Regions from separate parts of the Mesorhizobium captivum genome, predicted to be linked through region 1. Evidence: predicted binding sites of a transcription regulator. Region 1 holds the regulator's gene; each other region holds the start of a gene.
What was found. Region 1 encodes PhoB, which activates phosphate uptake and scavenging genes when phosphate is short. Its sites were predicted from a motif close to TGTCATNNANCTGTCAT; they were not measured.

Region 1 (3,245 bases):
GGCCGCAAGTCGGCCTCGCCCTCAACCCCGAGGCGGCCGCGGTGGTGACGGTGGTGCTGTCGCTGAATTTCCTCTCCGTCGCCGTCATCGACTATGCCGGCCAGGTCATCGCCGAGGAGCAACGGCGCCTCGACACCCTCACCATGCCGCGCGACGAGCTGATCGGCGAATGCACGGCGATCGTCCGGCGTCGGCTGGAAGACCCCGATCTCGATGTCGCCAGCGTCGCCCGCATCGCCATGGGCATCCAGGGCATCACCGATTCCCATGCCCGCGCCATGCTGTGGTCGCCGATCACGCCGCTGACCGACATTCCTTTCGCCGACATCCTGGAGCATGAATTCGGCATTCCCGCCACCATGGAGAACGACTGCAACATGATGGCGGTGGCGCTGCAATGGCGCGACCCCGACCGCTATCGCGACAATTTCATCGCCATCCTGCTCTCGCACGGCATCGGCATGGGGCTGGTGCTGAAAGGCGAGTTGTTCACCGGCACACATTCCTCAGGCGGCGAGTTCGGCCACATGATCCACCGTCCCGGCGGCGCGCTCTGCCGCTGCGGGCGCCGCGGCTGCGTCGAGGCCTATGCCGGCAACTACGCCATCTGGCGCAGCGCCATGAAGATGAGCGAGGACGCCGAGCCGGTCGACGTCGGCGATGCCGACATGCGGGCTCTTGCCACGAAGGCGCGTGAAAAAGACGGGCCGGAGCGCGAGGCCTATCGCCGGGCGGGCGAGGCGCTGGGCTTTGGGCTGGGCAGCCTGTTCGCGCTGATCGACCCGGCGCCGGTCGCCATGGTCGGCGTCAGCGCGGCGGCTTTCGACCTGATCGAGCCGGCGCTGCGGGAAGCCATCGCCCAGACCGCCGGCGGCCAGCACTCCAAATCGATCTCCTTCGACACCGAGCCGAACGAATTGCCGCTGATCCGCGAAGGCTGCGCCATGCGCGCGCTGAGCTTCGTCGACCAGGAGATTTTCGCGCCGGGCGTCCAGGCGCGAGCAGGCGCCGCCGGGAAGAACGTGGCCTGATCAATCCTCGCGGATCGCGTAGCCGGCTCCACGGATGGTACGGATCACGTCCGGCATACGGCCGTTGTTGACCGCCTTGCGCAGGCGTCCGACATGCACGTCCACGGTGCGCTCGTCGATATAGATCGTCTCGCCCCAGACATTGTCGAGCAGCTGGCTGCGCGAGAACACGCGGCCGGGATGCCGCATCATGAATTCGAGCAACCGGAACTCGGTCGGGCCGAGCCTGATCTCGCTCTTCTTGCGGTAGACGCGGTGCGATTCGCGGTCGAGCACGATGTCGCCGACCTTGAGCACGCTGGACAGCACCTCCGGCTTGGCGCGGCGCAACAGCGCCTTGACCCTGGCCATGAATTCCGGCGTCGAGAACGGCTTGACCAGGTAGTCATCGGCGCCCGTCGAGAGGCCGCGCACCCTGTCGCTTTCCTCGCCGCGCGCGGTCAGCATGATGATCGGCAGCCGCTCGGTCTCCGGGCGCATCCTCAAGCGCCGGCAAAGCTCGATGCCGGAAACCGCCGGCACCATCCAGTCGAGCACCAGAAGGTCGGGCACGTTCTCCTGCAGGCGGATCTCGGCCTCGTCGCCGCGGGTCACCACCTCGACCTGGTAGCCCTCGGATTCGAGGTTATAGCGGAGCAGCACCCCCAGCGGCTCCTCGTCCTCCACCACCATGATGCGTGGGGCGATCATTTGGCAGGTACCTTCGCTGTCACGCCGCCGGAGCCGACATCGCCGTCTCGTCCTGCTTCGGACGGTTCGCGGGCAATTGGGTGCCGGTCAGCACATAATAGGCGTTCTCGGCGATGTTGGTGACATGGTCGCCGATGCGCTCCAGATTCTTGGCGCAGAACAGGAGATGCGTGCAGGCCGTGATGTTGCGCGGATCCTCCATCATGTAGGTCAGGAGCTCGCGGAACACGGATGTGTATTTGACGTCGATGCGCTCGTCGTCGTTCCTGAGCTTGGCAAGCGCCGTGGCGTCGCCCGCCGTGTACTCCTCGATGACACCCTGGACCTGGATCAGCACCAACTGCGCCATCGAGTCGATGGAGTGCGACAGGTCGCGTGGCGCAGCGCTGACGCCGACCGAGCCGACCCGCTTGGCGATGTTCTTGGCGAGATCGCCGATGCGCTCGAGGTCGCCGGCCATGCGGATCGCGCCGACCACGCTGCGCAGGTCGTCGGCCATCGGCTGGCGCTTGGCGATCAGCGTGATGGCGCGGTCGTCGAGCTCGCGCTGGCGCGCGTCCATGATGGCGTCGTCGGAGACCACGCGCTGCGCCATCGCGTTGTCGGAATTGAGCAGCGCCTTGGTCGAGGCGCCGACCATGGAGCCGGCAAGATCGCCCATGTCACGGATGAGCTGGCTGATCTGCCTCAGGTCCTCGTCGAAGGAAGCGACCGTATGGGCCATGATGGTGTCCTCGTATGAACTCAGCCGAAGCGGCCGGTGATGTAGTCCTGCGTGCGCTTCTCGCGGGGCGAGGTGAAGATCTTCTCGGTCCGGTCGAACTCGACCAGCTCGCCGAGATACATGAACGCCGTCTGCCGCGACACGCGCGCCGCCTGCTGCATGTTGTGGGTGACGATCACGATCGTGTAGTCGGCCTGCAACTCGTCGATCAGTTCCTCGATCTTGGCGGTCGACAGCGGATCGAGCGCCGAGGCCGGCTCGTCGAGCAGGATGACCTCCGGCTTCACCGCCACGGTGCGGGCGATGCAGAGCCGCTGCTGCTGGCCGCCGGAGAGGCTGAGGCCGCTGGCGTTGAGCTTGTCCTTGACCTCGGTCCAGAGCGCGGCGCGCTTCAGCGCCTGCTCGACGCGGTTGTCCATCTCGGCCTTGCTGATCTTCTCATACAGCCTGACGCCGAAGGCGATGTTCTCGTAGATCGACATCGGGAACGGCGTCGGCTTCTGGAACACCATGCCGATCTTGGTCCTTAGCAGGTTGAGGTCCTGCGAACGGTCGAGGATGTTCTTGCCGTCGAGCAGCACCTGGCCTTCGGCGTTCTGCTTCGGATAAAGCTCGTAAATGCGGTTCAGCACGCGCAGCAGCGTCGACTTCCCGCAGCCCGACGGCCCGATGAAGGCGGTGACGCTGCGTTCGGGCAGCGACAGGTTGATGTCCTTCAGCGCCTTCGACTGGCCATAGTAGAAGTTGAGGTTCTTAACCTCGATCTTGGCCTTCTCGACGGCCGTCTCGGCTACGTTAAG
Region 2 (3,245 bases), on a different contig from region 1:
CTTTCTCCGGCGGCGAGCAGCAGCGCGTCAACATCGCGCGCGGTTTCATCACCGAGCATCCGATCCTGCTGCTCGACGAGCCGACCGCTTCGCTCGACGCCAGGAACCGCGATGTCGTGGTCGACCTCATCGCCGCCAAGAAGGCGGCGGGCGTCGCCCTGCTCGGCATCTTCCACGATCAGGATGTACGCGATGCGGTGGCCGACCGCGTCATCGACGTCACCGCTTTCGCCGCAGGCAGGATCGCCGCATGAAGAAGCTTTCTGAGGCGCCGCTGGTTCATCCGACTGCGCAGGTCGAAAACTCGACGCTCGGCCGTTGGACCGAGATCGCCGAGCGTAGCCGGGTCTCGGAAAGCGAGCTCGGCGACTATTCCTACATGATGCAGGACTGCGCCGTCTGGTGCGCCACCATTCGAAAGTTCTCCAACATCGCGGCAAGCGTGCGCATCAACGCCACCAACCACCCGACCTGGCGGCCGACGCTGCATCACTTCACCTACCGCGCCTCGGATTACTGGGACGACGCCGATCACGAGAGCGAATTCTTCGCCGAGCGCCGTGCCAGACGGGTCACCATCGGCCACGACACCTGGCTCGGCCACGGCTCGACCATCCTGCCCGGCGTGGCCGTCGGCGACGGCGCGGCGGTCGGCGCGGGTGCGGTGGTGTCGAAGGATGTCGCGCCCTACACAATCGTTGCCGGCGTGCCGGCAAAGCCGATCCGCGAGCGCTTCGACCGCCGCACCGCCGAGCGTTTTCAGGCGCTCGCCTGGTGGGATTGGGATCATGCCCGGCTGCGCGCCGCGCTCGATGATTTCCGCGAGCTCTCGGCCGAGGCCTTCCTGGAGAAGTATGGCGGCTAACGATCGTGAATGGTGAATGGTCAATAGTGAATGGCCGACGAGGTTCGGGCTAGGAAGCCTTCTTCACCATTCACCATTCACCATTCACCATTCACCATTCACCATTCACATCCTTGACACATGACTCGGACAGTAGGCGTTCTCCCCTAGGAGATCGTCATGCTCGACAAGGTAAGACCCTCGCTCGCCTCCTTCTTCGAAGGCACCAACCCGATGCCGCCGGTGCATCTCGGCACGCGCTACGACAGATCGGGCAACTTCCTCTTCGAGCCCGGCAACACGGTGGTCAGCCACCTCGTTTCGGGCTCGCCTTCCGAAGCCGCGATCATCGCGGTGCGCGAGCGCATCCGCGCCATGCCCGACGCGAACCGCCTCGCCTTCACGCCGATCTCCAGCCTGCACATGACCCTGTTCCAGGGCATCATCGAATACCGGCGCCGCCTTCCCTATTGGCCTGCCGATGTGCCGCTCGACACCGGCATCGACGACATGACCCGTCTCTGTCTGCAGCGCCTGCAGGGCTTTGAGCCTTGCCCTCCCTTCCGCATCAAGGCCATTGGCGTCACGCCGAACGGCCTTACGGTCGCCGGTGCTTCCGACGAGGATGAGCGCATCCTGCGCACGTGGCGCGACGCGCTGTCCGTGCCGTTCGGCTACCGCCATCCCGACCACGACACCTACATCTTCCACATCACTTTCGCCTACCAGATCCGCCGCCTCGCCGATGAGCGGGTATCAGCCTGGCAGGATCTGTTCGACGACTGCCTGTCGTTCCTCGAGCGCGAGGCTCCGGTGATCGAATTGCGCCCGCCGGCCTTCTGCAGCTTCAAGGACATGAAGCATTTCGAGGAATTGCTTGTCCTTGGATGAGCCCATGCATGTCGCCCAAAAGTGCCTGGCGGTTTTGGGACAACGACATGCATAAACGAGGATTCCTGCCTGTGGGTCGTAACAAAACTGACATCAATCCGACACCCCAGCTTCATGGGGCTGCGCTAGCGAAGGTTAACGGACCTTCAAAACCGCGACGTACCGGAGTCTTGCCATGTCAGCATCATCGGCCACGCTGGAAATTCGCGGCGTAACCCGACGATTTGGCAAGAACACCGCCGTCAGCGATATCAACGTCTCGATCCCGCAGGGCCAGATGGTCGGCATCATCGGCCGTTCCGGCGCCGGCAAGTCGACGCTTCTGCGCATGATCAACCGTCTCATCGATCCCAGCCAGGGGTCGATTTTTTTTGACGGCGCCGAGGTCTCGCGCCTGCAGGGCTCGCCGCTGCGCCGCTGGCAGCGCGACTGCGCCATGATCTTCCAGCAGTTCAACCTCGTGCCGCGCCTCGACGTGCTCACCAACGTGCTGCTCGGCCGGCTCAACCACCGTTCGACGTTCTCCAACCTGCTCGGCATGTTCTCGCGCACCGAATGCGCCGAGGCGGTGGCCGCGCTCGAGCGCCTCGATATCGCCCGCACCGCGCTGCAGCCGGCCGGCACGCTTTCCGGCGGCCAGCAGCAGCGCGTGGCGATCGCGCGCGCCATGATGCAGCAGCCGAAGGTGCTGCTCGCCGACGAGCCGATCGCCTCGCTCGACCCGCTCAACGCCAAGGTGGTGATGGACTCGCTGCGCGACATCAATTTGCGCGAAGGCATCACCGTCGTCACCAACCTGCACACGCTGGACACCGCCCGCGCCTACTGCAACCGCATCATCGGAATGGCCGCCGGCAAGGTCGTGTTCGACGGCGCGCCCGAGGATCTCGACCGCGAGGCCGTGCGCACCGTCTATGGCGCCGACGCCAATGGCGTCGAGATCTCCGAGGCCATCACGTCGACCAGCGTCACCATCAAGCCGAAGATCACCGCATCCGCCGGACCGCTCGAACCAGCCTTCCCTGGCTACTGAATCCATCGCCCGGACCCGAAGCGGTTCCGGGCAAATCGCGGATTTCAAGAGAGCAACCCGGATCGCCAGCCCGCGTCAAAGGCCAGACTTAAAAATTCGAACGCCGCCGGCGCGAAGCCGGAGCAACAGGAGAGAGATCAAAATGTTCAGGAAAATTGTTCTTTGCGCCGTATCAATGCTGGCCATGGCGGCAAGCGCCGCGCACGCTGCCGACATCAAGGAGTTCCGCGTCGGCATCCTCGGCGGCGAGAACGAAACCGACCGTCTGCGCAACTACCAGTGCCTTGCCGACCATCTGAAGGCCGAATTCGGCTTCGAGAAGGTGTCGCTGTTCCCGGCCGCCGACTATGACGGCGTCATCCAGGGCCTGCTTGGCGGCACGCTCGACTTCGCCGAGCTCGGCGCGTCCGGCTATGCCAGCGTCTATCTCAAGGACCCGAACGCCGTCACCCCGATCCTCACCACCAAGCAGACCGA
Region 3 (3,245 bases), on a different contig from region 1:
TATTCACTACTACTCACTATTCGCTACTCACTATTCGCTCATTCATGAATCCCATCGAGCTGCTCGACTACGCCGGCGTCGCGGTTTTCGCGGCGACGGGCGCGCTCGCGGCGTCGCGCAAAGAGCTCGACATCATCGGCTTCCTGTTCCTGGCCAGCGTCACCGGCATCGGCGGCGGGACACTGCGCGACGTCATCCTCAACCTGCCGGTGTTCTGGGTCGCCAATAGCGGTTATGTGCTGATCTGCGCGGTCGTGGCGGTGCTTGTCTTCTTCAGCGCCCATCGCGTCGAATCCCGCTACAAGCTCTTGCTGTGGCTCGACGCGATCGGGCTTGCCGCCTTTGCGGTGATGGGAGCTGCAAAGGGGCTGGCGATCACGGGCTCGCCGGTCGTATCGGTTATCACCGGAGTGCTCACGGCGACCTTCGGCGGCATATTGCGCGACCTGCTCGCCGGCGAGCCGTCTGTGCTGTTGAGACCCGAGATCTATGTCACGGCGGCGCTTGCGGGTGCGGCGCTCTTCACGCTTTGCGACCTTATCGGCATGCCGGCGCTTCCATCCAGCCTGCTCGGCTTCGCGGCCGCTTTCCTGGTACGCGGGGGAGCGCTCAAATTCGGCTGGTCGTTCCCGGCCTATAAGAGCCGGCCCGGCCGGAGGCCGGAAGATATTCCCTGAGGGAGCGAGTAGCGAATAGGGATTGAACGGAACAGATCCCGTCACTTTCTTCTATTCGTTATTCGTTATTCGTTATTCGTTATTCGCTATGCCGCGAAGCGCTGGCCTTCACCGCCATAGTAGTTGACGTAGCGGGCGCCGATTTCCTTGACCGGCATGACGACGAAGACATCGACGGTCGAGAATTCGTGGTCGATGACGCAGCCGTCGCCGATGCGGGCGCCGACGCGCAGGTAGCCTTTGACCAGCGGCGGCATGGCGGCGATCGCCGCCTTGGCGTTGACGGCTTCAATCGGCATCAGGTCCATCGAGCAGTAGCGGCCCGCGACCGCCTTGACATCCCAGGCCTGGTCGGTGCGGCAATGATGGGCGAGATAGGTGAGCGCCTCGGCATGGGCCGCCGGCACGATGCCGTGGAAGGACGCGCAGCCGGTCATCACGCCGATACCATAGTGGTTGATATAGGCCCAGATGCCTTGCCAGAGCGCCTCGATGGTGCGCTTGGAGCGATATTCCGGCAGCACACAAGAGCGGCCGAGCTCAAGGAAGCGCTGGCCCGGATGGCGCGCGACCAGCTTGGTCAACTCGAACTCGCCCTCGGAGTAGAAGCCGCCCGCGGCCGTGGCGATCTCCTGCCGCAGCAGACGATAGGTGCCGACGATGCGCCGGTGCTCGGGACCGGGAAGCGAAGTGTCGAAAACCAAGAGATGATCGCAGAGCGGGTCGAAACGGTCGGCATCGCGCCGGTCCTGCGCCCGGAACAAATCCTTCCTCGCGCCAAGCTCGTCATAGAATACCCGGTAGCGCACTTCCTGGGCGGCGGCGATCTCGGCCTCGTTGCGGGCGAGCCGCACTTCAAGGTTGCCGATACGACCCAGCGGTGCGCCGCTTGCGACGGCGTCGGCGGTACGCGCGCCGAGCAAAGCGCTGGCGTTCGACCGAGTGTCGCATTCAGGCATGACTGTATGCACGAGTGATTCTCTCCTTCGAGCCATCCCTCTTGGCACGGGGATACGGTGTAGGTGCAACAGGATTGTGACAGTACCGTGATACGGCGAGCCCGGCAATACTTCGTCGGCTGGGCAATACCTTCAACCGGCTATGTTACGGCTGCGAAAGCCAGGCAATCCAAGGCGTTCACGAAACCTAAAAAAATCGTTACGCTGCAACCTGGCCTTCGACGGCCTGGACGAGCGCATCGGGGTCGAGAGGCTTGGTGACGAAGCCGCTGGCGCCGTGGGCCAGCACGGTGTGGCGCGTCTTTTCCTGGCTGTCGGCCGAAAGCACCATGATCGGGATCGGCGGCACGGCAAGCGCTTCCTCATGGCGGCGGATGGCGGCGATCGCGTCCAGCCCGTCCATCACCGGCATGTGCAGGTCCATCAGAACTACGTCGAAACGATGCTTGAGGCCGGCATCGGTGACGGCCTCGACCGCGGCCTTGCCGTTGCCGACGATCTTGACGCGATGTCCGGCCTTGAGCAGCGTGGCGCGGGCAAGCATTGCATTGATGTCGTTGTCCTCGGCGATCAGCACGGACAGGCCCTGATCGCGGCGGCGCGCGGACGCGGCACCGCGGGGTTTCGGCTGCGGCTCGGCCGGCGCCGCCACATGGCTGGTCAACAGCACACGCAGCAGCGTTTCGCCGCGCACCGGCCGGGCGAGGAACGTCGCGTAGCCGTTGGCGCGGAACTCGCCAAGCATGCCGCGATCGGTCGGAGCGATCAGGGTGATGGCCTCGCAATCGACAAAGCCGCTCTCGCGCAGGCGCTTCAGCAAACGGCCGTCGCTGTTTTCAAGCGCTGCATCGATCAGAAGCACGTTGCAGCCGGCGGCAAACGAAGCGGCCTGGCCCGGCGTCGCGGCGATATCGACGGCGCCGCCATGGGCGCGGATGGCGCGGGCGATGGCATCGGCCTCGACCGCGTTTTTCGACACGATCACCGCGCGCCGGTCCGAGAGGATGTTGTGGCGATGCGGCGGCGGCTCGGTCGCCGCGGTGGCGGGGATATCGAAGACGAATTCGGACCCTTCGCCGAGCCGGCTCGAAACCGAGATCGTGCCGCCCATGGCGATCACCAGCCGCTTAGAGATGGCAAGGCCGAGACCGGCGCCGCCATGCACCCTTGTCGAGGTGCCGTCGGATTGCTCGAACTCCTCGAAAATGCGCTCCATGTCCTCTTCGCGCAGTCCCGGACCTGTGTCGGCGATGGTGAAGCAGATGCGGTCGGTGCTCTCGGTGCGGGCGCGCGCGACGGTGAGCAGAACGCCGCCGGCGTCGGTGAACTTGACGGCGTTGCCGATGAGATTGAGCAGCACCTGGCGCACGCGGCCGGGATCGGCGGTGATCATCTGCGGCACGTCGGGCTCGACGTAGCAGCCGAGACCGATGTTCTTGGAGAAGGCTTTCGCCGCCAGGAGCTCGATGATGTTGTCGGCGATTTCGCGCAGCGAGGTCGGCTGCGGCTCGGGATCGAAGCGGCCGGCCTCGATCTTGGAATAGTCGAGAAGGTCCTCGATCAGCGCAAGAAGCGCGCTTGCGGAGGTGGAGACGGCGCCGACATAGGT

Region 2: phnC (phosphonate ABC transporter ATP-binding protein) is a predicted target of PhoB. The motif match lies at 1,813-1,829, and genes of this name have one in related genera.
Region 3: olsB (l-ornithine N(alpha)-acyltransferase) is a predicted target of PhoB. The motif match lies at 1,702-1,718, and genes of this name have one in related genera.

The regions. Positions count from the first base shown of each region.
Region 1 covers NZ_JAVIJB010000003.1:91,141-94,385, reverse strand. Annotated here, with positions in the region: gene RFM40_RS04485 (ROK family protein) at 1-1,031, shown strand, start outside; gene phoB (phosphate regulon transcriptional regulator PhoB) at 1,032-1,721, opposite strand; gene phoU (phosphate signaling complex protein PhoU) at 1,741-2,448, opposite strand; gene pstB (phosphate ABC transporter ATP-binding protein PstB) at 2,466-3,245, opposite strand, start outside.
Region 2 covers NZ_JAVIJB010000025.1:99,202-102,446, forward strand. Annotated here, with positions in the region: gene phnL (phosphonate C-P lyase system protein PhnL) at 1-254, shown strand, start outside; gene RFM40_RS21140 (DapH/DapD/GlmU-related protein) at 251-865, shown strand; gene RFM40_RS21145 (DUF1868 domain-containing protein) at 1,025-1,735, shown strand; gene phnC (phosphonate ABC transporter ATP-binding protein) at 1,911-2,768, shown strand; gene phnD (phosphonate ABC transporter substrate-binding protein) at 2,911-3,245, shown strand, end outside.
Region 3 covers NZ_JAVIJB010000025.1:44,006-47,250, reverse strand. Annotated here, with positions in the region: gene RFM40_RS20885 (trimeric intracellular cation channel family protein) at 45-677, shown strand; gene olsB (l-ornithine N(alpha)-acyltransferase) at 764-1,636, opposite strand; gene RFM40_RS20875 (PAS domain-containing sensor histidine kinase) at 1,836-3,245, opposite strand, start outside.